One region of the Burkholderia theae genome, then DNA from elsewhere that is predicted to be linked to it. Evidence: predicted binding sites of a transcription regulator. Region 1 holds the regulator's gene; the other holds the start of a gene.

Region 1 (15,606 bases):
CGAGTTCGACATCACGAACGACGGGTGGCCGGTCGCGCAGCCGAGGTTCACGAGGCGGCCTTCCGCCAGCAGGATCACGCGCTTGCCGTCCGGGAAGATGATGTGGTCGACCTGCGGCTTGATGTTTTCCCACTGGTACTGGCGGGTCGACGCGACGTCGATTTCCGAGTCGAAGTGACCGATGTTGCAGACGATCGCGTTGTGGCGCATGGCCTTCATGTGATCGTGGCCGATCACGTGGAAGTTGCCGGTGGCCGTCACGAAGATGTCGGCCTTGTCGGCCGCGTATTCCATCGTCACGACGCGGTAGCCCTCCATCGCCGCCTGCAGCGCGCAGATCGGATCGATTTCGGTGACCCACACGGTCGCGCCGAGGCCGCGCAGCGACTGCGCGCAACCCTTGCCCACGTCGCCGTAGCCCGCGACGACCGCGACCTTGCCCGCGATCATCACGTCGGTCGCGCGCTTGATGCCGTCGACGAGCGACTCACGGCAGCCGTACAGGTTGTCGAACTTCGACTTCGTGACCGAGTCGTTCACGTTGAACGCCGGGAACGGCAGGCGGCCGTCCTTTTCCATCTGGTACAGGCGGTGCACGCCGGTCGTGGTTTCTTCGGTCACGCCCTTGATGTGCGCGAGGCGCTTCGAGTACCAGGTCGCGTCGACGTCGAGGTGCGCAGCGATCGACTTGTACAGCGCGACTTCTTCCTCGTTGGTCGGCTTCGAAATCACCGAACGGTCCTTCTCGGCTTTCGAACCGAGGATCAGCAGCAGCGTTGCGTCGCCGCCGTCGTCCAGGATCATGTTCGCGAATTCGCCGTTCGGCCATTCGAAGATGCGGTGCGAGAACTCCCAGTATTCGTCGAGCGATTCGCCCTTGAACGCGAACACCGGCGTGCCGGCTTCGACGATCGCGGCCGCGGCGTGGTCCTGCGTCGAGAAGATGTTGCACGACGCCCAGCGGACGTCCGCGCCGAGCGCCTTCAGCGTCTCGATCAGCACACCGGTCTGGATCGTCATGTGCAGCGAACCGGCGATGCGCGCGCCCTTCAGCGGCTGCTGTGCCTTGTATTCGTCGCGGATCTGCACGAGGCCCGGCATTTCGGTCTCGGCGATGTTCAGTTCCTTGCGGCCCCAGCCAGCCAGCGCCATGTCGGCGACGACGTAATCCTTGGAAGCTTGCGAATCGATAATGGCGTTCATCACGCCCTCCTTTCTAAAAAGTTTCTAGATTGGTGACGTGAGCGCCGTTCAGGAAGCGGAGCCGGCGCGACGGTCGCGAAACGCGCGCCGCACGGCTGCTTGGTGAAGCCTTCCGAGCCTGGCGGACCTGGAACGGTCCGTCGCAACGCTCCTCGGAAAACGGGAAGGATTGTAGCAAATCGGCGCGCAAAATGCGCAAGCGGCTCAAGCGCGCGGGGTCGGCGCGCGTGGCCGTCGAGAAAGGGTCAGGACTCCGCGCCGACCCACGCCTGTTCGCGCAGCCGCGCACGCAGGCGCGCGACGGCCTGACTGTGCAGCTGGCACACGCGCGATTCGCTCACTTCGAGCACCGCGCCGATCTCGCGCAGATTCAGACCCCGTTCGTAGTACAGCGACATCAGCAGCTTCTCGCGTTCCGGCAGACGCTCGATCGCCTCGACGAGCGCCTCGCGCAGGTGCTCGTCGAGCAGCGCCGACAGCGGATCGGCGTGATCGACGCGATAGCGGTCGAGGAACGGCTCGTCGTCGGCCGCGCGGTCGAAATCCTCGTAGTAGATGAGCTGGCTGCCGTGCAGATCCTGCAGCATCCCCTGGTATTCGTCGAGCGGCATGTTCAGGTGCTGCGCGATCTCGGTCTCGCTCGCCGAGCGGCCGAGATGCTGCTCGACCTGGTGCACCGCGTGCTCGACCTCGCGCGACGTCTTGCGCAGGCTGCGCGGCAGCCAGTCGTTGCTGCGCAGCTCGTCGAGCATCGCGCCGCGGATGCGCTGCGTCGCGTAGGTCTCGAACTGCGCGCCCTGGTCTTCCTTGTAGCGGCCGGCCGCGTCCATCAGGCCGATCATGCCGGCCTGGATCAGGTCGTCGAGGTCGACGCTCGCCGGCATCTTCGCGACGAGCTGCAGCCCGAGGCGCCGCACGAGCGGCGCATATTGCGCGAGCACGTCCGCCTGGGACATCTTTCCTTGAGCGTTGTACATCATGGCTCTCTCCTTCCGGTGGTGCTCACGCGGCGTGTGCCGCGCCCGCCTCGTACGACGGCTTGCCGCCGGTACGGACGGCACGGCCCGCACCCGAACGCGGGCGCATCGGCCAGTACAGCAGGTCGGCGGCAATCTGCCGGTAATCGCGCGCGGCGGACGACGACGGGAACGCGTCGACCGCGGCATGCATCAGTTCGCGCGCGTGCTCGACGAGCGGATCGGCGCCCACGCAGCCCGCGTCGGCGATCGACACGGTCAGGTAGCGGCTCGCGACGCCCGCGAGGTTGTCGAACGCCGTCTTCGCATCGGCGTGGCTGGCGACGTGATTGGTCAGCACACGGAACTGCGCGAACGCGTGCGCGAAATGCAGCCGCTTCATGCACGCGTACGCCTCGGTGATCGCCTGCGCGGCGACCCGCGTGACGACCAGCACGTCGTGCGCTTCGCGCGCGAGCGCCGAGAACGAGCCGTCGGCGCCGAGCTGCGCGTCGACCAGGACGATGTCGGCCGGGCCGTCGATGAAGTCGCTCAGTTGCGCGTCGCTGTAGCCGGCACGCGCGAGCCGCGCGGCCGCGCACAGGCCGAACCCGGCGGCCACCCGCGTGCGCTCGCCGTCGCGCAGCCACGCGCCCGCCAGCGTCGCGCTGGCCGAATGCACGTCGGCGCGCTCGTCGACGACGAGCACATCCTTGCCGAGCGATGCGAGCGCCGCCGCCAGATTCACGATGGTGGACGTGCAGCCGACACCCGCCGGCCCGCCCGTCACCGCGACGATGCGCGACGCGCGCCCGGCCAGCAGGCGCCGCAGCCCTTCGGCCTGATCGATGATCCGTTTATCCAAATCGCACCTCGTGCAGCTCGGCGGTGGAACGTGCGGTCAGTGCGGAAAGCAGCGTCGGCATGTCCTCGTCTTGCGGCACGAAGGGCGAGCCGTCGCGCGGCACACAGAACGCGCTCTTCAGCAGGAATTTGGTCGAGGCGACGTACAGGTTCTCCGGCACCTTCTGGCCGGTCGACACGTAGTGGACCGGCAGCTTGTAGCGGATCACCGTGTCGAGCACACCGCCGAGGTGGGTCGCCTCGTCGAGCTTCGTGAGGATGCAGCCGGCGAGGTCCGGATGCTCGCCCGCGCTGCGGTACGCCTGCACGACTTCGTTGAGCGTGTCGCCGTGGCTCGTCGCGTTGAGCAGCAGCAGGCGCTGCACCGGCGCGTTCGCGCCGTGCAGCATCGCGATCTGGTCGGACACCGCGCGGTCGCGCTGGCTCATGCCGATCGTGTCGATCAGCACGATGTGCTTGTTGCGCAGTTCGGACAGCGCGAGCGCGAGATCGCCCGCATCCTTCACCGCGTGCACGGGCACGCCGAGGATCTTGCCGAAGATGCGCAGCTGTTCGTGGCCGCCGATCCGGTAGCTGTCGGTGGTCAGCAGCGCGACCTTGCTCGCGCCGAAACGCATCACGCAGCGCGCGGCCAGCTTCGCGGTGGTGGTCGTCTTGCCGACGCCCGTCGGCCCCATCAGCGCGAACACGCCGCCGCGCTCCATCAGCGCGTCCTCGCTGTCGAGCACCGGCAGGTTCGCCGCGAGCACCGACTGCGCCCATTCGGCCGCTTGTTCGAAGGTCTGCGCGCCGTCGCCGGACGGCAGGTTGTCGACGAGCATCCGCACGAGCTGCGCGGAAAAACCGGCCGCGAACAGGTGCTTGGTCAGTGCGCCATGCACGGCGCTGCGACGCTGGCGGTCGTGCCACATCAGGTTGTCGAACTGCTCTTCCATCATCCCGCGCAGTTCGCCGAGCTCGTGCATCACCGTGTCGTTGACGATCCGCTCGATGCGCGACTTCACCGCATCGGCCACCACGGCGGCCGCGTCGGCCGACAGGCGCGTGCGCTCGGCCGCCTTCGCGGCATGCGCGGCGCTCGGGTCCGGCGCGCGGGGGGCGGCGGCCGGGATCCGGCGTTCGGCGTCGCGCACGATGTCGCGCGCCCAGTCGGGCGACGTCGCGTTCGCGGCGCGCTGCTCGGCCGGGGCGCTCGCCTGCGGCGCGGCCGGCGTGGCCTGGGTGCGCGCGATCAGTGCGTCGCGCTGCTGCGTCAGGCGTTTCGCGTGCTCGACGAGCCACGGCGCGGGTTCGGAAGCGCCTGCGGCGGGCGTACCGGCAGCGGGCGTGCCGGCTGCCGGTGCGGCAATCGACGGCGCTACCGCGGCCGCCGGAATGCCGGCCAGCATGTCTGCATCGATCGTCGACGGTTGCGCCGCCGCGTCCTCCGCATCGGCGCTGGCGCCGAACACCGACGAGAACACGTCCGGCAGCCCGCCGTCGCCTGCCGCGTACGGATTGACGGCCGGGCGCGCGAGCGCGGCGCCCGGGCGCGACACGATGCCCTGCACGGCGGCGGCCGGCACGGATTCCGGCAGTCGCGGCGCGGCGATTCGCGGCCGCGCGGCAGCCGGCGGCGTCACCGCGGCGAGGTCCGAATCGGCGAGTGCGACGATTTCGACGCTGCCGTCATCGAGCGTGCGGTTCGACAGCACGACCGCGTCGGCGCCGAGCGCCTCGCGCACGAGACGAAGTGCGTCGCGGCTCGTTGCGCCGGTGAATTTGCGAATGTTCAAGCGGAACCCCCGATGACGTTAACGACTTTGATCGTGCGTGTGTCCGGCACTTCGGCATACGACAGCACTTTCAATTGCGGCAGGCTGCGGCGCAGGAAACGCGCGAGCATCGCGCGCAGCGCGTGCTGCACGAGCAGCACGGGCGGCAGCCCGAGATTCTGTTGACGCAGCATCGCTTGCTGCGTGCCGGTCAGAAGGTTGTGTGCGAGGCCGGGTTCGAGGCCCGGGTTCGCGCCGGTGGCGAGCGCCTGCGACAGCACGCGTTCGAGATTCGAGTCGAGGCCCATCACCTGCATCTCGCCCGCGCCCGGATACCACTGCTGCGTGATCGCGCGGCCGAGCGAGAGCCGCACCGCGGCCGTGATCTCGAACGCGTCGCCGCGGCCCGCATGTTCGGACACGGCCTCGAGGATCGTGCGCATGTCGCGGATCGGCACGCCTTCCTCGAGCAGGTTCTGCAGTACCTTCTGCAGCGTCGTCAGCGAGATCGTCTTCGGCACGAGGTCCTCGACGAGCGACGGCGCGTCCTTGCCGGTGCGCTCGACCAGCGCCTGCACTTCCTGGCGGCCGAGCAGCTCGGCCGCGTGCTGGACGACGAGATGGTTCAGGTGCGTCGCGACGACCGTGCTCGCGTCGACCACCGTGTAGCCGTACACCTGCGCCTGTTCACGCAGCGCGACGTCGATCCACACGGCCGGCAGCCCGAACGCGGGATCCTGCGTGACGGCACCGGGCAGCGCGGCCGTCACCTGGCCGGGGTTGATCGCGAGCCACTGGCCCGGGAACACTTCGCCGATGCCGATCTCGACGCCCTTCAGCGCGATCCGGTATGCGTTCGGCCGCAGTTCGAGGTTGTCGCGGATATGGATCACCGGCGGCAGGAAGCCGATTTCCTGCGCGAATTTCTTGCGGATGCTCTTGATGCGCTTGAGCAGTTCGCCGTCGCTGTTCTTGTCGACGAGCGGGATCAGCCGGTAGCCGACCTCGAGGCCGAGCGGGTCGATCAGCTGCACGTCGTCCCAGGTCGCCTCGTGGCTGTCGGACGGCAGCACGGCGGGCGGCGCGATGTCGGTCACGTCGCCGGCCGCCTTGCGGGCCGCCGCGCGCTTGGTCAGCGAGCGGGACAGCCAGATCGCGCCGCCGCCGAGCCCGAGGAACGCGAAGTGCGGCATCCCGGGAATCAGCCCCATCAGCACGATGATCACGCCGGTGATCATCAGCACGCGCGGGTTCGTGAACAGCTGGCCGGTGATCTGCGTGCCGATGTCCTCGTCGGTCGCGACGCGCGACACGATCACGCCGGCCGCGGTCGAGATCACGAGCGACGGGATCTGCGCGACGAGGCCGTCGCCGATCGTCAGCAGCGTGTAGTTCGTGCCGGCCGCCGCGAAGCTCATGTCGTGCTGGACCATCCCGACGATCAGCCCGCCGATCACGTTGATCGCCATGATGATCAGGCCGGCGATCGCATCGCCGCGCACGAACTTCGACGCGCCGTCCATCGACCCGTAGAACTCGGCTTCCTGCGACACGGCCAGTCGGCGCTTGCGCGCCTGTTCCTCGTTGATGAGGCCCGCGTTCAGGTCGGCGTCGATCGCCATCTGCTTGCCGGGCATCGCGTCGAGCGTGAAGCGCGCGGACACTTCGGCGATCCGCCCGGCGCCCTTCGTGATCACCATGAAGTTGATGATCATCAGGATCACGAACACGACGATGCCGACCGCGAAGTTGCCGCCGACCAGGAAGTGGCCGAACGCCTCGATCACCTGGCCGGCCGCGTCGGGGCCCGTGTGGCCCTCGAGCAGCACGACCCGCGTCGACGCGACGTTCAGCGACAGGCGCAGCAGCGTCGAGAACAGCAGCACGCTCGGGAACGCCGCGAAATCGAGCGGCTTCATCGTGTACATGCTGACGAGCAGCACCATCACCGACAGCGCGATGTTGAACGTGAACAGCAGATCCAGCAGCAGCGGCGGCAGCGGCAGGATCATCATCCCCAGGATCATGCAGATCAGAACCGGGCCCGCGAGCGCGCGCAGGTTGGTGCCCGCGAACGGGTTCGGGCGTTTCCCGAGCAGGCCGGTCGGGGTGCTCATGCGGATGCTCCTTGCTTGCCTTGCTTGCCGAGCGTGTCCTCGGCCTCTTCGCGTTCATCGTCGGCGGGCACCGACGTGCCCTTGTCGAGCTCGGCCGGCACGTCGAGATCGACCGGCACCGCGGGGAACGCGCCGCCTTCCGAGCGGAAGCGCTTGAGCTGGTAGACCCACGCGAGCACTTCGGCGACGGCCGAGTACAGCGAGCCGGGAATCTCGCGCTCGAGTTCGACGTTGTGATACAGCGCACGCGCGAGCGGCGGCGCTTCGAGCAGCGGCACGTTGTGTTCGGCCGCGAGTTCGCGGATGCGCGCGGCGACGAGGTTCACGCCCTTCGCGACGACCTTCGGCGCGCGCATCTCGCCGTCCGTGTATTGCAGCGCGACGGCGAAGTGCGTCGGGTTCGTGACGACCACGTCGGCCTTCGGCACGGCCGCCATCATCCGGCGGCGCGCGATCGCGCGCTGCTGCTGGCGGATCCGCCCCTTCACGTGCGGATCGCCTTCGTTCTCGCGATGCTCGCGCTTCACTTCTTCCTTCGTCATGCGCAACTTCTTGTTGTACTGCCAGATTTGGTAAGGCACATCGAGCGCGGCGACCACCAGCATCCCGGCGACCGTCGTGCCGCAACACACGGCGACCAGGTGCAGCGCATCGGGGAGCGCCACGCCGAGCGGCTGCATCGCGAGGCCGAGCAGTTCGTCCTTGCTGCGCCAGATCGCGACGCCGCCGATTCCGCCGACGACGAGCGTCTTCACGAGCGACATCCCGAGCTGGATCGGCCCCTGGATCGAGAAGATCCGGCCGAGGCCCGAGATCGGGTTGAGGCGGTCGAACTTCAGCTCGAACGTCTTTTGCGAGATCAGCCAGCCGCCGAGCGCCATCGGCGCGAGCAACGCGGCGAGACCGCTGAGCACGAGGATCGGCAGCAGCGCGGCAAAGCCTTCGAGGCTCGCGCTGCCGGCCGCCGACAGCATCCGGTTCGTGTCGAACGCGGTCGCGCGATCGAACGTGAAAGCACCGCGCAGCATCGCCTGCAGATGCGCACCCGACGGACCCGCGAGCAGCCATGCGCCGTAGAACCCGGCCGCGAGCAGCGCGAACGAAGCCAGTTCGCGCGAACGCGCGACCTGCCCCTCCTCGCGCGCCTTCTCGCGGCGTCTGGGAGTGGCGGCTTCGGTCTTGTCGAGATCGCTCTCGTCTGCCACGGGGCCTCCAGTCGGGTACGGCGGAATGCCGCTTTCCAGTGACACCGATTATTCATGGAGGCGTCAAACGCCGATCGGTCGAGCAAAGCCGGGAAAGGGGGGTATTTCGGGGAATCGGGCGAGCCGGTGCGAACGGGGCTGGATCGGGGGCGAAGCGGCGCGCGACGGGGCGGGAAAACCTGCCGGTCAGCGGCATGGCGAAGCGTCGGTCCCGGACGGGACGGTGACGCAGGGAAGCGGCGAAACGGTGAAAAAACGAGGCGGGAAAAGCAGGAAAATCAGGCCCCCGACGCGGCAACGTCGCGCGTCGGGGCAGGCGCCGGTCAGACCGCCGGGATCGGATCCGAGCCGAAGCGGTTCGGGCCTTCGGTGCCGCGCGAGCACATCCACACGAGCAGCAGGATCCCGCCGACGATCGGAATGAACCCGAGCAGCAGGAACCAGCCCGAGCGGCCCGTGTCGTGCAGGCGGCGGACGCTGACCGCGATGCCCGGAATGATCAGGGCCAGCGAAACCAGGAAGATCACGCCGAGCAGCAGCAGCGTGATCAGGCCTGCATCGCGGCCCACCGCGCCGATCACCTGGCCGACGACCGACAGAATGCCGCTCAGCAGCGCGAAATACCAGTATTCAGCACGACGCGCACGGCCTTCGAATTTCGCGTATTGATTGAGTACGGAACGAACGGCTTCAGAAAAATTCATCTTATTACCCTCCTGTTTTATATTGGCACCCCGGAAACAACGCCGGAATTATATGTTTGAATTTCAGCAGGCTCCATCTCTTTTCACATGTTGGTCAGGGCGTACACCCCGTCGCGCCGCACGCCGATACGGCGCGGGAACGGCTGCCATAGCGTATTGCGGCGCCGCAGGCTTGCATGTCGCGTCATTTAAATAATCTTCAATACCTGACAGAAACTGCAGCCTCGATAATCCAGCGTTTGATTACAACCGAATGAAACCGGATGCGATCGATAATCGGTGCGCGAGTGGGGCATTCGATTAACCGGCCGACCGGCAATACGTCAATGCGCCAGTCGCGCTACGCTTCGCCATTCCCGATCCCGATCGAATCGCACCATGCGCGCCGGCCTAGCCGGCCGCTGCGCGCTGCAGTGCGGCGAGATCGAGCTTCTTCATCGTCATCACCTGCGCCATCACGCGCTCGGCGCGCGCCGGATCGCCCGTCATCAGCTCGGATATCTGCACGGGCACGACCTGCCACGACACGCCAAAGCGGTCGCGCAGCCAGCCGCACTGCTGCGCGCGCTCGTCGCCGCCTTCGGACAGGTGCGCCCAATAGCGGTCGATCTCGTCCTGGTCGCGGCAGTTGACGACGAACGACACAGCCGGCGTGATCTGGAATGCCGGACCGCCGTTCAGCGCGACGAACGCCTGCCCGTCGAGCTCGAACGCGACGGTCATCACCGCCCCCTCCGCCTGCCGGGATGCATGTGCGCCGGCCTTGCCGTAGCGCGCCACATGCACGATCCGCGCATGGTCGAATACCGACACGTAGAAACCGGCTGCCGCCTCGGCGTCGTGGTCGAACCACAGGAACGGCGTGATGCGTTGTATGCGCGGGCTCATGTCGCTGTCTCCTCGATGTCGTGCCGGCCCCTGTGCCGGTCTTACATCTTAGGCGCTGCGCCCGCGCGCGGCGGCGATCCGGCCCGTAGTCCGCGCGCGGCCCGGGAATAAAAAAGGGGGCGATCGCTCGCCCCCTTGTTCCTGCGTGCGGCCGTGCCGCGTCAGAACGCGACGAAAGGCGCCGCGCCGCCGCTTGCGGTCTTGTCCATCCCGAAGTAGATCGTCCTGCCGTAGAACTGCGGCATGCCGATGTCGAGCCAGGCGGACGAGCCGAACGGACCCGCGATGTTGTTGAACGCGAACGTCGACGGGTTCGCGAACAGCGAATCCGCGTTCGCGACGGACATCGACACGTTGCCCGACACGCCGTTCTGGCCGGTCAGTGTCGCCCCGTAGGCGGCCGTGGACGCCGGGCAGTAGAACTGCGTATTCCTCGTGCAGACCGTCTGCGACGAATCGTTGAAGAAATACGCGTTCGAACCGGTATCGAAGAACGCGGTCACGCTGCGCCCGAGGAACGACGCGCTGACGTCGCCCGTCGTGGTCGACGTCATCACGGTCTTTCCGGTCAGATCCGGCAGGCCGAACGTCAGCGTCCCGGTCGCGCTCGCCTGCCCGTTGCTCGAGACGCTCGGCATCTGCACGCTCACGCCGTTGCTGTCGGCGAAACGATGCACCGGATTGGCCACCTGCTGCGCCACCGGCACGAGCGCGATCGCGCAGTTCGCGTTGCTGCCGTTCGGGCACGCGTAGTAGTTGTTGCTGGTCGACGTCGACGTCGCGCAAAGCGTGCCGCAGTCGTTCGGCGCCGGCCCGATGCCGAGGATCCCGTTCGCGCCGAGCGCGCTCGCCGAGTTGGCCGACGTGCCGCCGTTCGTGCACGAACTCGCCACGTTCGTGGTGCCGAGGTCGCCGATGATCTGCACGGGCAGCGAGGCCGCCTGCTCGGTGCCGATCGACAGGTCGACCGTGCGCACCGAACCCCACGTGTAGCTCGACACGAACTTGCCGCACTCGGCGACCGGCGAACCGCCGCTCGTCACCTGCGGCAGGTTGTTGAGCACACCCGACACCGCGCTGCCGACGAGCCGCAGCCCGTAGGACGCGGTATCGACGAGCACGTTGGTGACCACCTGGCAGTTCGACGTGCCCGGCGCGCAGACCTTCACGCTGACGGTCGGGATGTTGATCACGTTCGCGACGCCGGTGCCGACCGTGATGACGGCCGTGTTCCCGCTGTTGCCGTCCGATCCGCCCGAACCGTTGCCGTTACCGTTGCCGTTGCTGCCGGAGCTGCTGCCGCCGCCGTCGCCGCCGCCGCATGCCGTCACGAGCACGGCCGTCGCGGCCGCGAGACCCAGCACGCCGAGCCAGCGCTTGAATGTACGAGGAATTCTCAAGATCACTCTCCCGCTGTCACTGGATGTCGGTGCCGGCGAGGCCGGCAGGCAGCGCCGCCGGCAGCCACGCCTGGCCCGAGAAGGCGCCCATGTGGCCGCCGGTCCGGATCACGAGGCCGCTCGTCTCGACGGCCACGGGCGCGCGCCAGCCGCGCGCCGCGTGCGCGGCCTGGACACCGGCGGTGTACTGCGGGAAATAGCTGCCGAGCAGCGATGCGAGGTCCGGCATCGTCGGCCCGCGCCATGCGAGGCCGAACACGCTGCCGGCGGCAGAGGTGTATTCGTGGATGACCGTGCCCGATCCGAGCGTGATCTCGCGGACGGTATAAGCGGCCGTGCTCGCCTGCATGCCGTCGGCCGAACGCATCGCACGCTGCATCGTGCGCGCGCTTGCAGCCTGATCGTCCGCCGGCGGCGACATCGGCGCGCCGCCCAGTTCAGCGTGTGCGTGGACGGACCACAGCACACCCGTTGCAGCCGCCGCGTGCGCGACGGCCCAGCCCAAGCGTTTCAGCTTCAAGTTCCCTCCCAGGGACTGGCTTCGTTGCCGGCGGCGCAGCCATCGTGCCCGCGTCGCCTGCCAACATATGAAATCGTATGAATGACGCTCCGTTGCTGCTGACGCGTAGTATGCCTGCAGCATGTGTCGACGTGTCAATTCGACCCATGCTGCACCGGGCCGCATGGGTGCGGCAAGCACGGGTAAACGTTGTGGAAACGGGGTGACGCGTGCATCGGGCGGCCCCGCGAAACGGGGCGCGCCGATGCAATGCGATGCGGCAGGGTCAGAAGCCCAGGCTCGCGAGCAGGTCGTCGACCTGCCCCTGGTCCTGGACCACGTCGGATTTGCCTTCCGGCGCGATCTGCGGGCCGTTCAGCAGCGACTCGGGGCTGCCGGTCGCGCTCATCTGCTCGGCCGCGAGCGCGGCCGCGGTGGCCGCGAACTGCTCGCGCCGCTCGGGCGCGATGTTCTCGACGAGCACGGTGAGGAGCTGTTGCTCGATCAGGTAGACCATGTCCATGATCTTCTTGATCACCTGCCCGGTCAGATCCTGGAAATCCTGCGCGAGCATGATCTCGAGCAGCTGCGCGCTGGTCGCCGACGTCGACTCGGGCAGCGTGCGCAGGAACGTGCGCGTATCGTCCATCAGCTCGCGCACTTCCGCGTGCTCGATCGGCGCCGCGTACCACTGCGCCCAGCGCGCGTCGAGCGCCTCGGCCTCGTTCTGCACGCGCTCCTGCATCGGCTTCGCGATCTCGATCGCATTCAGCACGCGCACGGCCGCCTGCTCGGTCATCGTCGCGACGTAGCGCAGCCGGTCGCGTGCATCGGGCACGGCTTCCGCCGCACGCTCGACATGCTTGTCGAGCCCGAGCTCGCGCATCGAATCGCGCAGCGCGCGCGTGACCTGGCCGATGCGCGCGAGGATGCGGTCGCTCGCGAAATCGGCGCCTTCTGGGTGGCTGTCGGCGTTGAACCCCGCGCCGGCGAGCGCCGCATGGATCGGCTCGTTCACGTCAGCTCCCGGTCTTCGCCATCTTGTCGATAATCTTGTTCAGCTTCTCGTCGAGCGTCGCGGCCGTGAACGGTTTCACGACGTAGCCGCTCGCGCCCGCCTGCGCGGCCGCGATGATGTTCTCCTTCTTCGACTCGGCCGTGACCATCAGCACCGGCAGGTGCGTGAGCGTCGCGTCCGCGCGAATTTCCTTCAGCATCGCGAGGCCGTCGAGGTTCGGCATGTTCCAGTCCGAGATCACGAATTCGTAGCCGCCGCCGCGCAACCGCGCGAGGCCGGCCAGGCCGTCCTCGGCCTCGTCGACGTTCGAGTAGCCCAGTTCCTTGAGCAGGTTGCGGACGATCCGGCGCATCGTCGGGAAATCGTCCACCACCAGGATTTTCATGCTCTTGTCCATCGTCGTTCCTTTCCAGATTCGTTTCCGTCGGGACGCGTATCGTGGCACGCGCCCCGTGACATTCCATTCAAACGCGCTGCACGCGGTCGCCCATCGTCGCCAGTCGCGCCATCACGCGGCGGCTCATCTCGGCGAGCGGCGCGATCTCGTCCGCGCCGCCGAGCGCGATCGCCTCGCGCGGCATCCCGAACACGATGCAGCTTGCTTCATCCTGCGCGAACGTGTGAGCGCCCGCGCGTTTCATTTCCAGCAGGCCAGCCGCGCCGTCGCGGCCCATCCCGGTAAGAATGACACCAATCGCGTTCTTGCCCGCGTGCGTCGCCGCCGAGCGGAACAGCACGTCGACCGACGGGCGGTGACGGTTCACCGGCGGCTCGTCCGACAGTTGCGCAATATAGTTCGCACCGCTTCTCGCGAGCAACAGGTGCGCATGGCCCGGTGCGATATACGCATGACCCGGCAGCACGCGCTCGCCGTGCTCGGCTTCCTTCACCGCGATCCGGCACAGGCCGTTCAGGCGCTGCGCGAACGATTTCGTGAAGCCGGGCGGCATGTGCTGCGCGATCAGCACGGCCGGCGCATCCGGCGGCAGCGGCGTCAGCACTTCGCGGATCGCCTCGGTGCCGCCCGTCGACGCGCCGATGATGATCAGCTTCTCGGTACTGACGAGCGGGTTGTTGACCATCGGCGCGGCCGCGGGGCTGTCCGCCGCGCGCGCAACCGCTTGCGGCTGCGGCGCCTGGCGCACGCGCGCGCGCGACGCCGCGCGGATCTTGTCGGCGAGCTTCTCCGCGTAGTCGAGCATCCCGTCGCGAATCCCGACGCGCGGTTTCGTGACGAAATCCACCGCGCCGAGTTCGAGCGCGCGCAGCGTGATTTCCGAACCGCGCTCGGTCAGCGACGACACCATCACGACCGGCATCGGCCGCAGGCGCATCAGCTTCTCGAGGAAGTCGAGCCCGTCCATGCGCGGCATTTCGACGTCCAGCGTGAGCACGTCGGGGTTGTGCTGCTTGATGAGCTCGCGCGCGACGAGCGGATCGGGCGCGGTCGCGCACACCGTCATGTCGGGCTGGCTGTTGATGATCTCGGTCATCAGGCTGCGGATCAGCGCCGAATCGTCGACGCACAATACTTTGATCTTCTGCACTGCGGTCATGCCTCCTGCTTTCTTGATAGATTCGCCGCATACGGGCCTCCGGCGCCCGGGCTCCCCGGGTTCGCCGCCCGCACGCCGCCGGCACTCGCGCTGCCGCCCGGCGCCGCACCGCGCGCGCCGAACAGCTCGATGCGCGGGCGTGCCGGCTGCGGCGCGGCCGGCCGCTTCGCCTGGAACAGCTCGACATGCGCGCGCGGCCGTGCGGCGCGCAAGCGGTCGGCCTCGCGCGCCAGCGCGGCTTCGCGCTCGGTCACGCCCGGCACCTGCAGCCGCAGCTTCTTCACCATCGCGCGCCCCGTGCGCGGCATGAACGCGACCTTGCGCGGATGGACGTCCTGCAGGTCTTCCGCCGTGATGCGGATGCGCTCGAGCGCCAGGTAGCGGCGCACGAAATCCGCGTTGCGATCGCCGATGTTGATGGTCGTCATCCCGGCCAGCACGGCCGCGCCGCCGAACACCTTCGCCTCGAGGCGCTCGCGGCGCCCGCCGGCCTTGATCAGCTCGTTGATCAGCACTTCCATCGCATACGCGCCGTAACGCATCGATTCGGACGCGGTCGCGCCCGCATCGGCGCCGTCGTCGGGCAGCATGAAGTGGTTCATCCCGCCGATGCCGGCGTACGGATCGTGAATGCACGCGGCGACGCACGAGCCGAGCACGGTCATCAGCACCATGTCCTCGGACGTCGTGTAGAACTCGTTCGGCAACAGCTTCACGCCGGGACAGCCGAAATGGTTGTCGAAGTAGCGATTCGTCGCGATCGGCAGGGCACTCATCCGCGATCTCCATAAGCGGGCGCGGCGGCCCGCGCCGGAGCGCGCGACGGCATGGCCGCCGCCGCGGGCGCCTGCGCAGCACGCGGCCGCGCACCCTGCGCGGCGTCGCGTGTCAGTTCGTACACCGTCTGCCCGCGCAGCCGGAACCCCTGCGTGACGTACGTGAAGTTTTCCGAATGGCCGGCGAACAGCAGCCCGCCCGGCTTCACCAGCGGCTCGAAGCGCGACAGCACCTGCCCCTGCGTCGGCTTGTCGAAGTAGATCATCACGTTGCGGCAGAAGATCGCGTCGAACGGCTTCGCGATCCCGTAGTCCGCATCGGTCAGGTTCAGTTGCTCGAAGCGGATCATCGCGCGCAGCTCCGGGCGCACCTTCACGCGGCCGGCCTGCGGGCCCGTGCCCTTCAGGAAGAAGCGCTTCAGCCGCTCCGGCGTCAGGTGCTTGACCTGGTCGTACGTATAGATGCCGGCTTCCGCCTTCGCGAGCACCTGCGTGTCGAGATCGGTCGCGAGGATCGACGCGCCGCGCGCCGCCGATTCGCCGAGCGCCTCGATCAGCGTGATCGCGATCGAATAAGGCTCCTCGCCGGTCGACGCCGCCGAGCACCAGACCGACACGGGTGCCGGCCGCCCCTTCACGAAATCCGCCAGGATCGGGAAATGGTGC
Region 2 (15,606 bases), 440 kb from region 1:
GCATAGACGGGTCGTTCGACCGAATAGCCTGGCGTCGCGGCGTTGCTGATGTTCTGGCCGGTCGTCGTGAGGCCCCAGAGCGCGGCATTCAGGCCGCTGACGCCGAGGTTCATGAGTGAGTTGGACATGCGCGATCCTGATGAGCCGGCCGCGCTGCGGCCGCCGGGTTGCGTGACTCCCGGTATAACGGCCGCCGATTGAAAAAATTGAGGAAAAAATGCACGCGCGACGCGCACTCGCGCATCGCCGGTCAAGGCGCCCGGCAACCGGTGCCGGCGAAGGGGCGCGGGGCGGCCCGTGCGGGGCCGGGTCACGCGTGCGCGTCAGGCCCGCGCGAGCGAGCGGCGCTTCATTTCGAGCTGCGTGATCAGGCGCTGCAGCGTGTTCTCCGCGCTGCCCGGCAGCGACATGTAGCGAAAACCGAGCTGGTAGCGCCGCGACCCGTTCGGCATCTGCGTCGAACGCTGCGACACGAGCTGCAGGTCGAGCGACAGCTTGCCGTGGCCGGTCAGCTCGAGCTCGACGTCGGGCAGCAGCGTGCCGACCTCGAGCGCCTCGACGCGTTCGTCGGCCGTGCGCAGCCCCACGCCGCCGAGCGACAGGTTATGCACCTCGAACAGGAAGCTCTCGCCGTCCGGCAGCTTGCCGCGGCACAGGAACGGATCGACGATCGGCGCGTCGACGCGGAAATATTCGCGACGCTGGATGCAGACCAGCACGTCGGGGAAATCGGCGACGAACGCGGGCAGCCCCTCGTAGCGCGTCTCGCGCGGCGTGCCCGTGGTGAATTCGACGCGCACGCCCTCCGGCGAGGCCGCGAACGTGCAATGCGACGCGCCGAGGATGCCGGCGTTCTGCTCGGACAGCGCGCCCCAGTCGAACGTGAACGTCCGCGCGCCGACGTCGACCTCGAGCAGGCGCGTGACGAGCTGGCCGCCCGGATACTGGACGGTCAGGAAATCGCCGCGATTCACCAGGTTGCGCAGCTGCACGCCGATTTCCAGCGGATTGCGGCGGGCGAAGTCGGGCCCGGAGTGGCCTGCATCCAGGCTGGGGTCGGTCGACGTTTCGATATTCATGGCTAGCCGGTCTTTCTTGTCATGGGCGCCCGGACAACCGGTGCGCAGTAAAACCGGGCCAGAACGGGGGCCCGGTCGCAGGTCTCTCACACTTAGCGGCAGTGCTGACCGAAAGTTTAGATCGAATTGGCGATTTTTTTCGCGCAAACGTTGAAACCGCGCGCGGCGGGCTGCCGGGCGCGGTCCGAAGGGGGGCTGCAGGCGGCCGGCGGGCTCGTCAGCCGATCTGCTGCATGATCGAGATCAATTTTTTGGCGTAGTTCGGGTCGGTCGCGTAACCGGCCTTCTGCATCCCGTGCGCGAAGCCTTCGACGCTGCGGCTGGCGCTCAGCACGCCCGAGTAGCGCGGATTGTTCTTCAGCAGGCTCGCGTAATCGGTCATTGCGTGCTCGTACGAGTCATACGCGCGGAATTTTGCCACCACGCGGCGCGGCGTGCCGTTCACGTATTCGGTCGTCAGCGCCGACACGGTGCGCCCGGTCCAGCCCTTGTTCGCCTTGATGCCGAACACGTTGTAGCTGGTCGAGCCGTCGGCGGCGCGGATCTCGCGCTTGCCCCAGCCCGATTCGAGCGCGGCCTGGCCGACAATGAAACGCGCCGGAATGCCGGTCGACGCGCTGGCCGCCTGCGCGGGGCCCGCGAGCCGGTCGACGAACGCGTCGGCGTCCGGCGCGCCGCTCGCGCCCTTCAGCGGCGGCGTCAGCGCGCTGCCGGCCGAGTAGCCGCGCGCGCCGGCCAGCCCGCCGTTGTTCGACGCGTTCGCGTAGGCCTTCGCCATCGCGTTCATCGCGGCGAGGCTGCCTTCGTTGCCGCCCGTGCCGAGGCCACCCGCGCCGACATCGGCCGCCGTGTCGCTGCCCGCGCCCTGCCCCGCGTTGCGCAGCAGCTGCTTCATCAGCGCGTCGGCGACGCCGATCCCGCGCGTCGACATCTGCTGCGCGAGCTGCTGGTCGAGCATCGACGTGTACATCTTCGACGTATGCGAATCGAACAGCCCGCCGTCGGGCGACGCGTCGCGCATGCTCTTGAGCATCATCTGCGTGAACATCGCGTCGAACTGGCCCGCGACGGCCTTCGCGCCGGCCTGCGGCGACTGCTTCGCCTGCGCGCGCAGCGCGTCGAAACCCTGCACGTCGAGCGCGAAGCGCTGCGTGAGGTCGTTTGCGTTCGGAAGGTTCGCAGCCATTTAGATGACCTCCAGGTCGGCGCGCAACGCGCCGGCCGCCTTCATCGCCTGCAGGATCGACATCAGGTCCGCGGGCGTCGCGCCGAGCGTGTTCAGCGCCTTCACGACGTCGGCGAGGTTCGCGCCGGCCGTCACCATCTTCAGCGCGCCGTTGTCCTGCTTGAGCTGGATCTGCGACTGCTGCGCCACCACCGTCTGCCCGTTCGAGAACGGCCCCGGCTGCGACACGACCGGCTGCGTGTTGACGACCACCGACAGGTTGCCGTGCGCGACCGCGCAGCTCTGCAGCGTGACCATCTGGTTCATCACGATCGAGCCGGTGCGCGCGTTCAGGATCACCTTCGCCGCGGCCTTGTCCGGGCTCACGTCGAGGTTCTGCAGCCGCGCCATGAACGCGACCTGCTGCGCCGAATCGGCCGGCGCGGCGAGCTGGATCGTGCGACCGTCGAGCGCCGTCGCGGTGCCCGGGCCGAAGCTCGAGTTGACCGCGGACACGATCCGCTGCGCGGTGCCGTAATCCATGTCGTTCAGCTGCAGCTGCAGCATGCCGTTCATCTGCGCGATCGCGTTCGGCACCCCGCGCTCCACGATCGCGCCGCCGACGATCCGGCCGGCCGCGAGCTGGTTCACCTGCACGCGGCTGCCGTTCGCGCTGGCCCCCGCGCCGCCGACCGCCATGTTGCCCTGCGCAAGCGCGTACACCTGCCCGTCCGCGCCTTTCAGCGGCGTCAGCAGCAGCGTGCCGCCGCGCAGGCTCTTCGCGTTGCCGAGCGACGACACGGTGACGTCGAGCGCCTCGCCGGGCCGCGCGAACGGCGGCAGCGTGGCGGTCACCATCACGGCCGCGACGTTCTTCAGCTGCATGTTGCTCAGCGACGACGGGCCGCCGTTGGCCGAACCGTTGTTGATCGAGATGCCGAGGTTCGCGAGCATGTTCGCGAGCGTCTGCGTCGTGAACGGCGTCTGCATCGTCTGGTCGCCGGTGCCGTCGAGACCGACGACGAGGCCATAACCGATCAGCGGGTTGTCGCGCACGCCCTGGATCTGCGCGAGATCCTTCAGGCGTTCCGCGTGCGCGGGCACCGCGCCGAACACGCAGGCGGCGGCCACGGCCGCGAACGCGACGGCGAGCCGCGCGGCGGCGTGCGCGCGGGCGGACAGGCGGTTGAACAGGGTCGTCTGCATCGTCATCACCACGGCGCGATGTTGAGGAAGAAGCGCTGCAGCCAGCCCATCGTCTCGGCTTCGTTGATGTAGCCCTTCGCCGAATATTCGATCTTCGCGTCGGCGACCTGCGTCGAGTAGACCGAGTTCGCGCCCGAGATCGTGTTCGGGTTCACGACGCCCGAGAAGCGCACGAATTCGTTGCCCTGGTTGATCAGCATCTGCTTCTCGCCGCTGACCACGAGGTTGCCGTTCGGCAGCACGTTGGTGACGGTCACCGTGATCGTGCCGTTGAACGTGTTCGCCGCGCTCGCGCCGCCCGTCGACGCGAACTTGTTGTTGCCGGTCGCCGACAGGTTCGCCTTCGCGAACAGCCCGCCGAGGAAACCGGCGGTCGGCACGTTGAAATCGGTGTTGCCCTGCCGGTTCGTGTTCGCGCCCGACGATTTGGTCGCGTTGATGTTCTCCGCGATCATGATCGTCAGGATGTCGCCGACGTTGCGCGGCCGCTGATCCTCGAACAGCGGCCGGCCCGCGTAGCCGGGGTTGTAGATCGAGCCGGGCGCCTGCATCGACATCGGCACCGGCGGCTGCGCGGTCATCGGCTGCTGGATGATCGGATCGCGCGGGATCTGCGCGCAACCGGCGAGCGCCGCCACCGCGAACGCGCCGAGGGCGCGGACGGTGGCTGACGGGAGGAGGCGAACCTGCTTCATGGCGACGACGGGTATTCCGGTTAGCTCTTCATCTGCGTGACGGTCTGCAGCATCTGGTCGGACGTCGTCACGGCCTTGCTGTTGATCTCGTAGGCACGCTGCGTCTGGATCATGTTGACGAGCTCCTGCACGACGTTCACGTTCGACGCCTCGACGTAGTTCTGGTTGAGCACGCCCGCGCCGTTCAGGCCCGGCTGCGACACGTTCGGCGCGCCCGACGACGTCGTCTCGGAGAACAGGTTCTCGCCGCGCGCCTCGAGGCCGGCCGGATTGATGAAGGTCGCGATCTGCAGCGAGCCGATCTGCACCGAATTGGTCGAGCCCGCCTGCGTGACCGACACGACGCCGTCCTTGCCGATCGTCAGCGACGTCGCGTTCTGCGGGATCGTGATCGCGGGCAGGATCTGGTAGCCGCTCGACGTGACGAGCTGGCCCTGCGCGTTGGTCTGGAACGAGCCGTCGCGCGTGTACGCGTTCGTGCCGTCCGGCATCAGCACCTGGAAGAAGCCCGCGCCGTTGATCGCGACGTCCTTCGAGTTGCCGGTCTGCGTGAGGCCGCCCTGCGTGTACAGGCGCTCGGTCGCGACCTGCTGCACGCCGGTGCCGAGCTGCAGGCCCGACGGCAGCTCGGTCTGCTGCGTCGAGTTCGCGCCCGGCTGGCGGATCGTCTGGTAAAGCAGATCCTCGAACACCGCGCGCGACGCCTTGAAGCCGTTCGTGCTGGTATTCGCGAGGTTGTTCGAGATCACGTCCATCTGCGCCTGCTGCGCATTCATGCCGGTGGCGGCGATGTAGAGCGAACGGTTCACTTGTCGATTCTCCTGCGTAAGCTGGCGCGGGCGCTCAGCTGAAGTTGAGCAGCTGGTTCGCCGACTGCTCGTTCTGGTCGGCCGTCTGGATCAGCTTCGACTGAAGCTGGAACGCGCGTGCGTTGTCGATCATCGCGACCATCGCGGTCACCGGGTTGACGTTGCTGCCTTCGAGCGAATTCGGCGTGACGACCACGTTCGCATCGGCGTCGGCCGGATTGCCGTCGGCGGTGCGGAACAAGCCGTCGTTGCCGCGCGTGAGCGTGGCCGGATCGGGATTGACGAGCTTCATCTGGTCGACGATCGCGACCGCCGTCGGCGGGTCGCCCGGCATCAGCGCGGACACCGTGCCGTCCTTGCCGATCGTCACTTCCGCATTCGGCGGCACCGAGATCGGGCCGCCGTTGCCGATCACCGGCAGGTTGCTCGCGTTCACGAGCTGGCCGTTCTCGTCGACGTGCAGGTTGCCGGCGCGCGTGTACGCCTCGCTGCCGTCGGCCGTCTGCACCGACAGCCAGCCCGCGCCCTGCACGGCGACGTCGAGCGGATTGCCGGTGCGCGTGATCGGACCCGGCGCGAAATCCGCGCCGGGCGTCGACGCGAGCACGTAGGTGCGCGTCGTCGTCGGGTCGCTCGTGCTGCCGTCGCCGAAATTCATCGGCACCGCGCGATACGTCGCGAGCTGCGCGCGAAAACCCGTCGTCGACGCGTTCGCGAGGTTGTTCGCGACGGTCGCCTGCTGGTCGAGCGACTGCGACGCGCCCGTCATCGCCGTGTAGATCAGTCGGTCCATGGCTGCCCGTTATCCCTGGAGTTACAGGTTGATGAGCGTCTGGTCGACGGTCTGCTGCGTCTTGATCGTCTGCGCGTTCGCCTGGTAGTTGCGTTGCGCGGTGATCAGGTTCACGAGCTGCGACGTGAGGTCGACGTTCGAGTTCTCCAGCGCGCTGCCCTGCAGCGTGCCGTGGTTCGTGCTGCCCGGCGCGGAGACCTGCGGCACGCCCGATGACGCGGACTCCGCATACTGGTTGCCGCCGAGGTTCACCAGCCCGTTCGGGTTGTTGAAGTTCGCGAGCGCGATCTGGCCGAGCACGGCGGTCTGGCCGTTCGAGTAGTTGCCGGTCAGCTTGCCGTCGGTGCCGATCGTGTAGGTCGTCAGCGTGCCGCTCGCGTAGCCGTCCTGCGCGAGGTTGTTCACGCCGTCCTTGCCGCCGTACTGCGTCGTGCCGGTCAGGTCGAGCGTGAGGCCCTGCGGCGTCGCCGAGCCGTCGGTGTTCGGCACGGTGAACTGGAACTGGCCGAGCGACGCGGTCGGTGTCGCCGGCGTGCCCGTCGTCGTGCTCTGGATCGCGCCCGACGAATTGAACGTGACGGTGCCGAGATCGGTCGTCGCGCCGCCCTGGACGCCCGCGTAGGTTTCCCACGTGCCGGCCGCCGACTTCACGAAGTACATGTTGACCGCCTGCGAACCGCCGAGCGAGTCGTACACCTGGATCGACGTCGAGTAGTTGTACGTCGTGTTGTCGGTCGCGCTGAACGGCGTCTTGGCCGGCACCGTGTCCTGCGAGTTCAGGTTGAACTGACCGGTGATCTTGGTCGTCGCGGTCGGCGCGATGTTGTTGGTCGGCGCCTGCAGCGGCACGGTCTGCGCGGTGTTGATCACGCCTGCCCCGTTGGCCGCGTAGCCCATCAGGTTGCGGCCTTGCGAGTCGATGATGTAGCCGTTCTTGTCGCGCTGGAACGTGCCGTCGCGCGAGTACGTCGTCACGCCGTTGTTCGACATCTGGAAGAAGCCGTTGCCGTTGATCGCGACGTCGAGCGACGAGCTCGTCGTATTGATCGTGCCCTGGCCGAAGTTCTGCTCCACCGAGTTCAGCGCCGTGCCGATGCCGATCTGCGTGTTGACCGACGTCGCGACCGAGTTCGCGTACATGTCGGCGAACTGCGCGGTGCTCGACTTGAAGCCGACCGTGTTCGCGTTCGCGATGTTGTTGCCGATCACGTCGAGCGCGTTCGATGCGCCGGCGAGGCCGCTCAGACCCTGTTGATAACCCATTTCGGTCTCCGTTTCGAGAAAGCTCGATCAGTTGGTGGCGGTGCCGCCGGACGAGGAAGAGGACGACGCGGACGACGTCGTGTTCGGGAAAATCGACGCGACCTGGCTGAGCCCCACCGTCGTGCCGTTCGACAGCACGAGCCCCGCGGTGCCGTCCGCCTGCTTGATCACGCTCTGCACCGTCGAGGCCGCGAGCGTCGTGGCGGGCTGCGGCGTGCCGTTGCTGTCGGTGTACGACGCGCTGACGGTGTACTTGCCGTCCGGCAGCGCGTTGCCGGCCGCGTCGGTCGGCGTCCAGTTGAACGGCACGGTGCCGGCCGACTGCGCGCCCGCGTTGATCGTGTTCACGACGGTGCCCGCCGAGTTCTTCACGGTGATCGTCAGGTTCGACACCGAGCTCGCCAGCGACACGCCGAACGGCGACGCCGCGCCGCTCTTCACCGCGACGGCGTTGCCCGGCGCGAGCACGTTCGTGCCGATCAGCATCGCGGCCTGCGTCTGCTGGCCGGCCGTGAGCTGCGTCGACAGCGACGTGAGCGACGTGTTCAGCTGCGCGATGCCGCTCACCGTGTTGATCTGCGCGAGCTGCGAGGTCATCTGCGAGCTGTCGACCGGGCTGGTCGGATCCTGGTTCTGCAGCTGCGTGACCAGCAGCTTCAGGAACGTCGCCTGCAGGTCGCTCGCGGACGTGCCGTTGGTCGACGACACGTTGTTGGTGTTCATCGTGTCGGTCGGCAAGGTCGACACGTTCGTGCCGTTGCTGCCGATCGTCGTGTTGGAGGAGGTCATCCTGGCTAGCCTTCTGTCGGAACTATCGGAACTGTCGGGTCGGTAAGATCGGGCGGCGCGCGGCTTACGAGCCGATCGTCAGCGTCTTGAGCATCAGCGTCTTCGCGGTGTTCAGCGTCTCGACGTTGGCCTGGTACGAGCGCGACGCCGAGATCATGTTCACCATCTCCTGCACCGGATCGACGTTCGGCATCTGCACGTAGCCGTTCGCGTCGGCGGCCGGGTTCGCCGGGTCGTAGGTCGACTTCATCGGCGACGGGTCGTCCATCACCTTCGTCACGCGCACGCCGCCCACGCCCTGGCCGGACGCGGTGCGCGCGCCGCCCATCGGGTCGGTCGCGAACACGACCTGCTTGGCCTTGTACGGCTTGCCGTCGGGGCCGGTGGCGCTGTCGGCGTTCGCGAGGTTCGACGCGGTGACGTTCAGGCGCTGCGATTGCGCGGACAGCGCCGAACCGGCGACGCCGTAGATGTTCATCAACGAAGGCATGGAGGCTCCTGGTGCGTGTGCTTGTGCTCGGGTTCGGAAGCGGCGCGCTTACGAGTTGGTCGTGATCGCGGCGATCATCGCCTTGATCTGCTGGGTCATCACGGTCATCCCGGTCTCGTAGTGCAGCGCGTTGTTCGCGAACTGCACGCGCTCGACGTCGAGATCGACCGTGTTGCCGTCGAGCGACGGCTGCAGCGGCATCCGGTACTGCGCGCGGCCGTAGTCGTCGGCCGGGCCGCCGGTCGGGATCAGCTTCGCCGTGCCGGCCATGTGGCCCTGCGCCGTCGACACCATCGACATGCCGCTCGTCACGCCGGCCGGCTGCGTCATCGGCAGTTGCCCGGCGTTGCTCGGCGCGAGGCCGCCGTTCGTCTGCTTCAGCGAGCGCGCGAGCGTCGACGCGAAATCGACGTCGCGGGCCTGGTAGCCCGGCGTGTCGGCGTTCGCGATGTTCGACGACAGCAGTTCCTGCCGGTAGGCGCGCACGTCGAGCGCCTGTCGGCCGAACGCGAATTCCGCATCGAGTTTGTCCAGCATGTGTGCGTCTCTCCGTATGAAGCGCTGCACGCCCCTCGCGCCGGATGGCGACCCGAGAGGCTTTTTTCCATGACAGCGATGGTAGGCGCCGCACGCAACCGGCAATCGGGCGAATAACGCGGCAAAGCCCCCCTCTATTCATCGTTTGCGCGACGGCCCCGCTCCCTAGAATGCGAAGCGGAGCAACAGATCGAGGACACGGCGATGACTGGCAGCGCACTTCGCGGCAGCAACGGGCGGCTCACGCACGTCCGGCGTGCGTTTGCGCTCGCCGCGGCGCTGTGGATCGCCGTGCCGGCCGCGCACGCGGACGACGGGATGATCGTGATTCCCGGACGCGGCGAGACGGCCGAAACGGCGCTCGCGCACGCCAACGCGGCGAGCGGCGGGCAGTTCGGCGGGAATGCGGGGATGGGTTCGGGTCCGGGCATCGCGCCGGATGCCGGGCGCGCGGCAGCGGGCGCCGGTGGGTCGGCTGGTGTGGCCGGTGCTGCCGCGGCCGGCTACGCGACGCAACCGTCCGGCGCGATGGTCGTGACGACCGTCCCGCCGCCGGCTTCCGTGCCGGCTCCCGTCTACGCAGCCGCTCGCACGACTCCCGCCTACGGCGCGCCGCGCGCCACCGATCCCAACGCCATCGCGACGGTCGTCGCCGGTACGGCCGAGCCCGCATCGAATCCCGCGCGGCCGATGCCGCAGGCAAGCACCGCGCGCATGGCGGCGGCCCGCGCCGCGTCAGCCGCGCCGGCGCCGCGCACGGCGGCGGTGGCCGCCAACCCGGCCCAGGCGGCCCCCGCTGCCCAGCCCGCGACGCCGCCCGGCCAGCAGGACCCCGACGCGCTCCGCCGCGCGGCCCTCACGTTCCTGCAGCAGCAGATCGCCGGCCTGCCCGGCAAGACCACCGCGACGGTCACGACCGCCTTCCCGCGCGGGCTCGCCGCCTGCACGACGCTCGAACCGTTCATGCCGACCGGCGCGCGCCTGTGGGGCCGCACGACGGTCGGCGTGCGCTGCGCGGGCGAGCGGCCGTGGACCGTCTACCTGCAGGCGAAGGTCACCGTACAGGCCACCTATTACGTCGCCGCGCGCCAGATCGCGCCCGGCGAGCCGCTGAGCGCGGCCGACCTGGTCGCGCGCGACGGCGACCTGACGGTGCTGCCGCTCGCGGTGATCACCGATCCGGCGCAGGCGATCGGCTCGACCGCACTCGCGCGCATCTCGGCCGGGCTGCCGCTGCGGCAGGACATGCTGAAGAGCGCGGCGTCGGTGTCGGCCGGCCAGACGGTGCGGGTCGTCGCGGCCGGGCCCGGTTTCACGATTTCGGCCGAAGGCAGCGTGCTCGCGAATGCGGCGCCCGGCCAGTCGGTGCGGGTGCGGATGGCGGCGGGCCAGATCGTCACGGCGATCGTCAAGGACGCCGGCACCGTGGAAATTCCGCTATAGGGACGGATATCGCCGCAAGATTGCAAAGAATTGTTTATTCGGAGAATTTCGGGCTCACGATGCTAAAGTTCGGGCCGACCCGGCCGTTATCTGGGTCATACCGTACAGGAACCCCATCGTGAAGATCGATTCCACTCCGAAACCGAGCCCTCTCGCGCCGACCGGCAACGGCGCGACCCGTGCGCAATCCGGCGCGGCCCCGTCGTCCGCGCAGGCGGCCGACGCAGGCACGACCGGCGGCGACACGAACGTGAATCTGTCGGGGCTGTCCGGCCAGTTGCGCTCGGTATCCGCGTCCGGCGGCGCCGATATCGACACGGGCCTGGTCCAGTCGATCAAGGACGCGCTGAACAACGGCACGCTGACGATCGACGCGAACAAGATTGCCGACGGTGTATTGAATACCGCCCGCGAGTTGCTGCAGCAGCAGCGCCCGGGCAGCTGAGCCGGCCGCCTCGCGGCCGGTCCCCCGGTTTGCCGGCGCGCCGCACCCCGCGCACCGGCGCGACGAGCATGACGCGATGAGAGAAGAGCTGCTGGCCACGGTCAACGACGAACACGCGACGGTCGAGGCGTTCGCGTCCCTGCTCGTCTACGAGGAAAAGGCGCTGACGACGGCCGAGCCGCTCGAGATGCTGCCCGGGATCGTCGAGAAGAAAAGCGCGCTGATCGACCGGCTCGCACAGCTCGAACGTACGCGCGACACGCAGCTTTCCGCGCTCGGCTTTCCGTCCGGCAAGAAAGGGATGGACCAGGCCGCCGAGCGCGATGCGCGCCTCGCCGGCCGCTGGCAACTGCTGCAACAGGCCGCCGAACGCGCGCGCCAGGCCAACGCGAACAACGGCATGCTGATCCGGATCCGGATGGACTACAACGAGCGCGCCCTCGCGGTGCTGCGCTCGGCGCCCGCGCCGGCCGGCGTCTACGGCCCCGACGGGCGCGTGTCGGCGCTGACGCGCTGACGCCCCGCGGCGGCCCGCAGCCCGGTCCGGCGCTTCACCCGCCTCACCCGCTTCACCCCGAATTCCGCTTCGACAGACCGGGCTCCAGCCCGGCGCAACCGTCCCCCCGATACGCGGCAGCGCAGCCGCGCTGCCTGATCCAACAACAACCGATCGGAGGGCATCGATGCATCATTCCCGTTTTGAATCCGCACGCCGTCAGGCCGCCGTCGCCACGCTCGGCGCCGCACTGACCTTCACCGCGTCGCTCGTGCTGGGCGCCCCGGCCCCGGCCCCGCTGCCGACGCCGACCGGCGACATGTCGCTGTCGCCGGCCGGCCCGCTCGCGGCGCCGGCCTCCGCACCGCCCGGCAGGGCGCCGCGCGCCACATCGCGCGGCAGCGACACCTACACCTACCTGCGCTGCTGGTACCGGATCAGCGACGATCCGCTCAAGCCCGAGGCGACCTACGAGTGGGCGCGCGATCCGTCGGGCGGCGACTGGTATCGCGTGCCCGGCTACTGGTGGGCGGACGGCATCACGCAGTGGAAGAACATGTTCTACAGCGCGACGACGCAGGACACGCTCGCCGACGTCTGCCGCCAGACACTCGCCGCGCGCGGCATCCGCGCGAACCTGACGCAGGCGGTCGCGGCCAACAACGCGCTGTCGTTCAACTACACGGTCTGGACGATCGACGCCGCGCAGCAGGACGCGCGGGTCAACAAGCTGATCGTGTTCGGCGACAGCCTGTCCGACACGCAGAACATGTTCAACGCGAGCCAGTGGAAGCTGCCGAACGGAACGAGCTGGCACGCCGGACGCTTCAGCAACGGGCCGGTGTGGGCCGAATACGTCGCGAACACGCTGCGGCTGCCGTTCTACAACTGGGCAATCGGCGGCGCGGCGACCGACCAGCACGTCGTCGTGCCGGGCCTGGTGCAGGAGGTCGACTCGTGGCGCGAATACATGGATCGCGCGCCGAACTACCGGCCCGCCAATACGCTGTTCGTGGTGTTCGCGGGCGGCAACGATCTGGTGAACTACGGCCGCACGCCCGAGCAGGCGGCGAACGCGGTGCGCGACAGTCTCGAGCGGCTCGCCGCGGCTGGTGCGACGCGCATCCTGCTCATCACGCTGCCGGACGTGTCGCGCGCGCCGGTGTTCTCGACGCGCACCGACACCGCCAGCGTCGCCGCGCAGGTCAAGGACTACAACCAGCGGCTCGCCGACGCGGCCGCCGCCGTCCGGGCCCGCTACGGCGCAACGCTGCGGCTCGAGGTGTTCGATGCGTACGCGCCGTTCGACGATCTGCTGAGCCGCCCCGCGCAATACGGCTTCGACGATTCGAAGCGCTCGTGCCTCGACATCCCGAAGCCGTCGTCGTTCACCTATATGGCCGCGCAGACGCCGCGCGCGGACTGCCGCGACCCGGCGCGCTTCGTGTTCTGGGACACGCTGCACCCGACGACGCGCACGCACGCGTGGCTCGCCGAGCGGATCACGCCGTTCGTGCGCGCGCGGTTGCTGGACTGAAATGGAGCCGGATCCTGATCCGGCTCTGATGACCGGTCATCGATGACCGGGGGCAAGCGGGCGGCCGACGCCGCCCGCGCCGGCGCCGCTTACAGCAGCGGGCACGCCGTCACCTGCGTGCCGCACTCCGCACACAGCCGCTCGTAGTCGCGCAGGTACGCGCGCTCGTCGTCGTTCAGCAGGTCGAGATCGATCAGGTCCCAGTCGTAGCCGACCGTCACGATGTTCTCGAACGTCACCGTGTCCGGCTGCGTTTCGTCCGGCCGGATGATCACGATGTTCTCGATCCGCACGCCGCCCTTGCCCTGCACGTAGATGCCCGGCTCGACTGAAATCACCGCGTTCGGCACCAGCCCGTACTTCGCGCCCGGCGCGAACCGCACGCCGCCCTCGTGCACGTGAATGCCGACGCCGTGACCGGTGCCGTGACCGAAATCGTGGCCATGGTCGAGGCACACCTGCCGCACGACCGCATCGACGTCGCCGCCCGTCGCCGTGCTCGGAAAGCGCGTGACGAGCCCCTTGATGCAGGCCTTCAGCGCGACCGTGTAGATCTCGCGCTGCCACGGCTGCGCAACCGTATCCGCATGCGTCCGGCGCAGCACGACGCGCGTGCAGTCCGTCGCGAAGCCGGCTTCGTAGTACGCGCCGCTATCGAGCAGCACGAGCTCGCCTTCCGTCAGCTCGACGTCGGCGCTCGCCGCCGTGTAATGCGCGAACGCGCTGTTCGCGCCGTTCGCCGCGATCGACGGAAACGTCAGTGCCACCGCCGAGCGCGCGCCGTACGCATCGTTGATCGTGCGCGCCAGGTCGTATTCGGTGTGGCGTGCGCCCGGCTCGCCGGTCTTCGCCCAGCGCATCGTCTCGGCGATCGCCGCGGAACTGCGCGCGAACGCGTCGCGGAACCGGTCGAGCACCACCGGCGTCTTGGCGGCCCGCATCGCCTCGACCGGGTTGAAGTCCGTGTGCCGCGCCTGCGGCCACACGCGGCTCACCGCGTCGACGAGCGCGCAGTTCACCGATTCGAAGCCGTAGCACACGTGATCGACCGCGAACTGCGCGAGAAAGCGCTCGAGCGCCGCGACATCGCGCCGGATCACGTGCAGCGCCGGATACGACGCGAGCGTGACGTCGCAGCGGTCGCAGCCTTCCGGCAGGAACAGCGCGACCTGCCCGCCGACCGCGAACAGGAAACCGAGGTGCGACGACGCGTTCGGGATGTGATAACCGCGGCTGTTCAGCAGATACGCGAGATCGTCCGACGCGCACGAGAAGAACGCGGTCTTGCCGTCGGCCGCGCCGGTATGCGCGGCGAGCCTGCGGCTCAGCGTGTCGAGGTTCTGCGCGACGCTCAGGCCCGTCATCGATTCCGGCAACTCGAAAATCGGCCGCTCGACGACCCAGCCCGGCAGCGCGATCGCGCGGTCGATCTCGCGCTCGGCAAAGCTCGTCCAGTCCAGCCCCGCGGCCTGCGCCTGCTCGAACAGCCGGTCGCGCTGCGCGACGCTGACCCGCAGCGCGTCGTAGCCGACCCGCGCGAGCCGGCTCGCGTGCGCGACCAGCCAGTCGGCCAGCGCCTGCCAGATCGTCACGCCCATCCCGAGCTTCTCGATGCGCACGCGCGCCGGATCGCACTGCTGGTCGGCCTGAAAGTGATAACGGCCGTCGACGAACAGCACGAACGGCGGCACGCCGAGCGCCTGCGCGGTCGCCGCGCTCAGGAAGATCCCGCAGCCGGCCGAGCCGTCGAAACCCGACAGCGCGTAGCGCGGGTTGTTGCTGCGCGGCAGGTACTCGGTGACGTATTCGTCCTGCGACGTGACCACCACCGCGTCGAGCCGCGCGGCGTCGAGCAGGCGCGCCAGGCCGGCCTGCGTGTCGGCGACGGACGCGTCGTACGGGGGAAGGCCGGAGAAGTTGTATTGCAGTCGATCGATCATCGGATCCCCACGTTATTCATTGTTGTCGGCGGTCGGCGGTGCGACGCGGCGGGGCGCACGCCTGAAACAGGCGTGACGCGACACGGCGCCGCTGCACGGACGACGCGCGGCACTGCACGTCGCCGGGCCACTGGGCTATGCCAGCGGCAGGTCCGCGGAAATTTTTGTCTCACTTAACTTTTTTTGATGCGCGCGACAGAATCTAGAGCAGGCGGAAATTGAGGTCAAGCTAAAATTTTCGTAGGACTAAAATCGGCGACACGGTGCCGCAGGCCCGCGCAACGCGACTTCGCGCGCCCGAACCGCGCGGTACAATGCGCCGGCATCGGCGTCCCGACGGCCGTGCTTCGTGCGATTCGCGGAACCCAGCTTCCCGGCGACTGCACCGCCCCTCCGCTCGCCTCCCGACTCGTTGCCACGAAAGAGATTCATGGATTCAGACATCATGCGTATCGGCCAGCGCATTCGCCGCCTGCGCCGGGAAGCAAAGAAGACGCTGCTGGAAGTCGCGACCGAAGCGAAGCTGTCGGTCGGGTTCCTGTCCCAGGTCGAGCGCCATCTCACGGGCATCTCCCTGTCGTCGCTCGTCAACGTCGCGAAGGCGCTGGACGTGCCGCTCGGCGCGCTGATCGACCAGCCGCGCCAGGCGCAGCCCGATTCGCACGCGGGCAGCCGCGAGCCGTACGCGGTCGACAGCACGTCGCAGTGGTACGAACGGCTCTCCACCACGTTCGACGGCAGCCTGATCAACGCGGTGAAGGTGCGGATGATGGAAGGCTATCGCTCGGAATGGGTGTCGCACGGCGGCGACGAGTTCGTGTACGTGCTGACCGGCCGCATCTGCTACACGGTCGGCAAGAAGGATTACCCGCTGTCGCCCGGCGACTCGCTGCACTTCGACGCACGCAAGCGGCATCGC

Evidence for each region. Region 1 encodes FliA, which starts transcription of late flagellar genes. Its sites were predicted from a motif close to CTAAAGTTTNNNNNNNNNNNGCCGNTA; they were not measured.
Region 2: flgM (flagellar biosynthesis anti-sigma factor FlgM) is a predicted target of FliA. The motif match lies at 10,332-10,358, and genes of this name have one in related genera.

Annotation. Positions count from the first base shown of each region.
Region 1 is NZ_CP183461.1:262,762-278,367, reverse strand. It holds gene ahcY (adenosylhomocysteinase) at 1-1,203, opposite strand, end outside; S-adenosyl-L-homocysteine riboswitch at 1,236-1,363, opposite strand; gene ACN22W_RS01290 (RNA polymerase sigma factor FliA) at 1,449-2,183, opposite strand; gene ACN22W_RS01285 (MinD/ParA family protein) at 2,206-3,024, opposite strand; gene flhF (flagellar biosynthesis protein FlhF) at 3,017-4,798, opposite strand; gene flhA (flagellar biosynthesis protein FlhA) at 4,795-6,894, opposite strand; gene flhB (flagellar biosynthesis protein FlhB) at 6,891-8,099, opposite strand; gene ACN22W_RS01265 (DUF805 domain-containing protein) at 8,423-8,803, opposite strand; gene ACN22W_RS01260 (VOC family protein) at 9,194-9,691, opposite strand; gene ACN22W_RS01255 (DUF3443 family protein) at 9,853-11,091, opposite strand; gene ACN22W_RS01250 (DUF2844 domain-containing protein) at 11,108-11,611, opposite strand; gene cheZ (protein phosphatase CheZ) at 11,877-12,608, opposite strand; gene cheY (chemotaxis response regulator CheY) at 12,610-13,005, opposite strand; gene ACN22W_RS01235 (protein-glutamate methylesterase/protein-glutamine glutaminase) at 13,073-14,164, opposite strand; gene cheD (chemoreceptor glutamine deamidase CheD) at 14,161-14,940, opposite strand; gene ACN22W_RS01225 (CheR family methyltransferase) at 14,937-15,606, opposite strand, start outside.
Region 2 is NZ_CP183461.1:3,546,384-3,561,989, forward strand. It holds gene flgK (flagellar hook-associated protein FlgK) at 1-128, opposite strand, end outside; gene ACN22W_RS16725 (flagellar brake protein) at 324-1,079, opposite strand; gene flgJ (flagellar assembly peptidoglycan hydrolase FlgJ) at 1,297-2,265, opposite strand; gene ACN22W_RS16735 (flagellar basal body P-ring protein FlgI) at 2,266-3,450, opposite strand; gene flgH (flagellar basal body L-ring protein FlgH) at 3,456-4,145, opposite strand; gene flgG (flagellar basal-body rod protein FlgG) at 4,166-4,954, opposite strand; gene flgF (flagellar basal-body rod protein FlgF) at 4,989-5,747, opposite strand; gene flgE (flagellar hook protein FlgE) at 5,769-7,010, opposite strand; gene flgD (flagellar hook assembly protein FlgD) at 7,038-7,799, opposite strand; gene flgC (flagellar basal body rod protein FlgC) at 7,864-8,289, opposite strand; gene flgB (flagellar basal body rod protein FlgB) at 8,338-8,826, opposite strand; gene flgA (flagellar basal body P-ring formation chaperone FlgA) at 9,031-10,269, shown strand; gene flgM (flagellar biosynthesis anti-sigma factor FlgM) at 10,388-10,714, shown strand; gene ACN22W_RS16785 (flagella synthesis protein FlgN) at 10,791-11,231, shown strand; gene ACN22W_RS16790 (SGNH/GDSL hydrolase family protein) at 11,398-12,747, shown strand; gene ACN22W_RS16795 (M24 family metallopeptidase) at 12,837-14,687, opposite strand; partial or broken gene ACN22W_RS16800 (helix-turn-helix domain-containing protein) at 15,118-15,606, shown strand, end outside.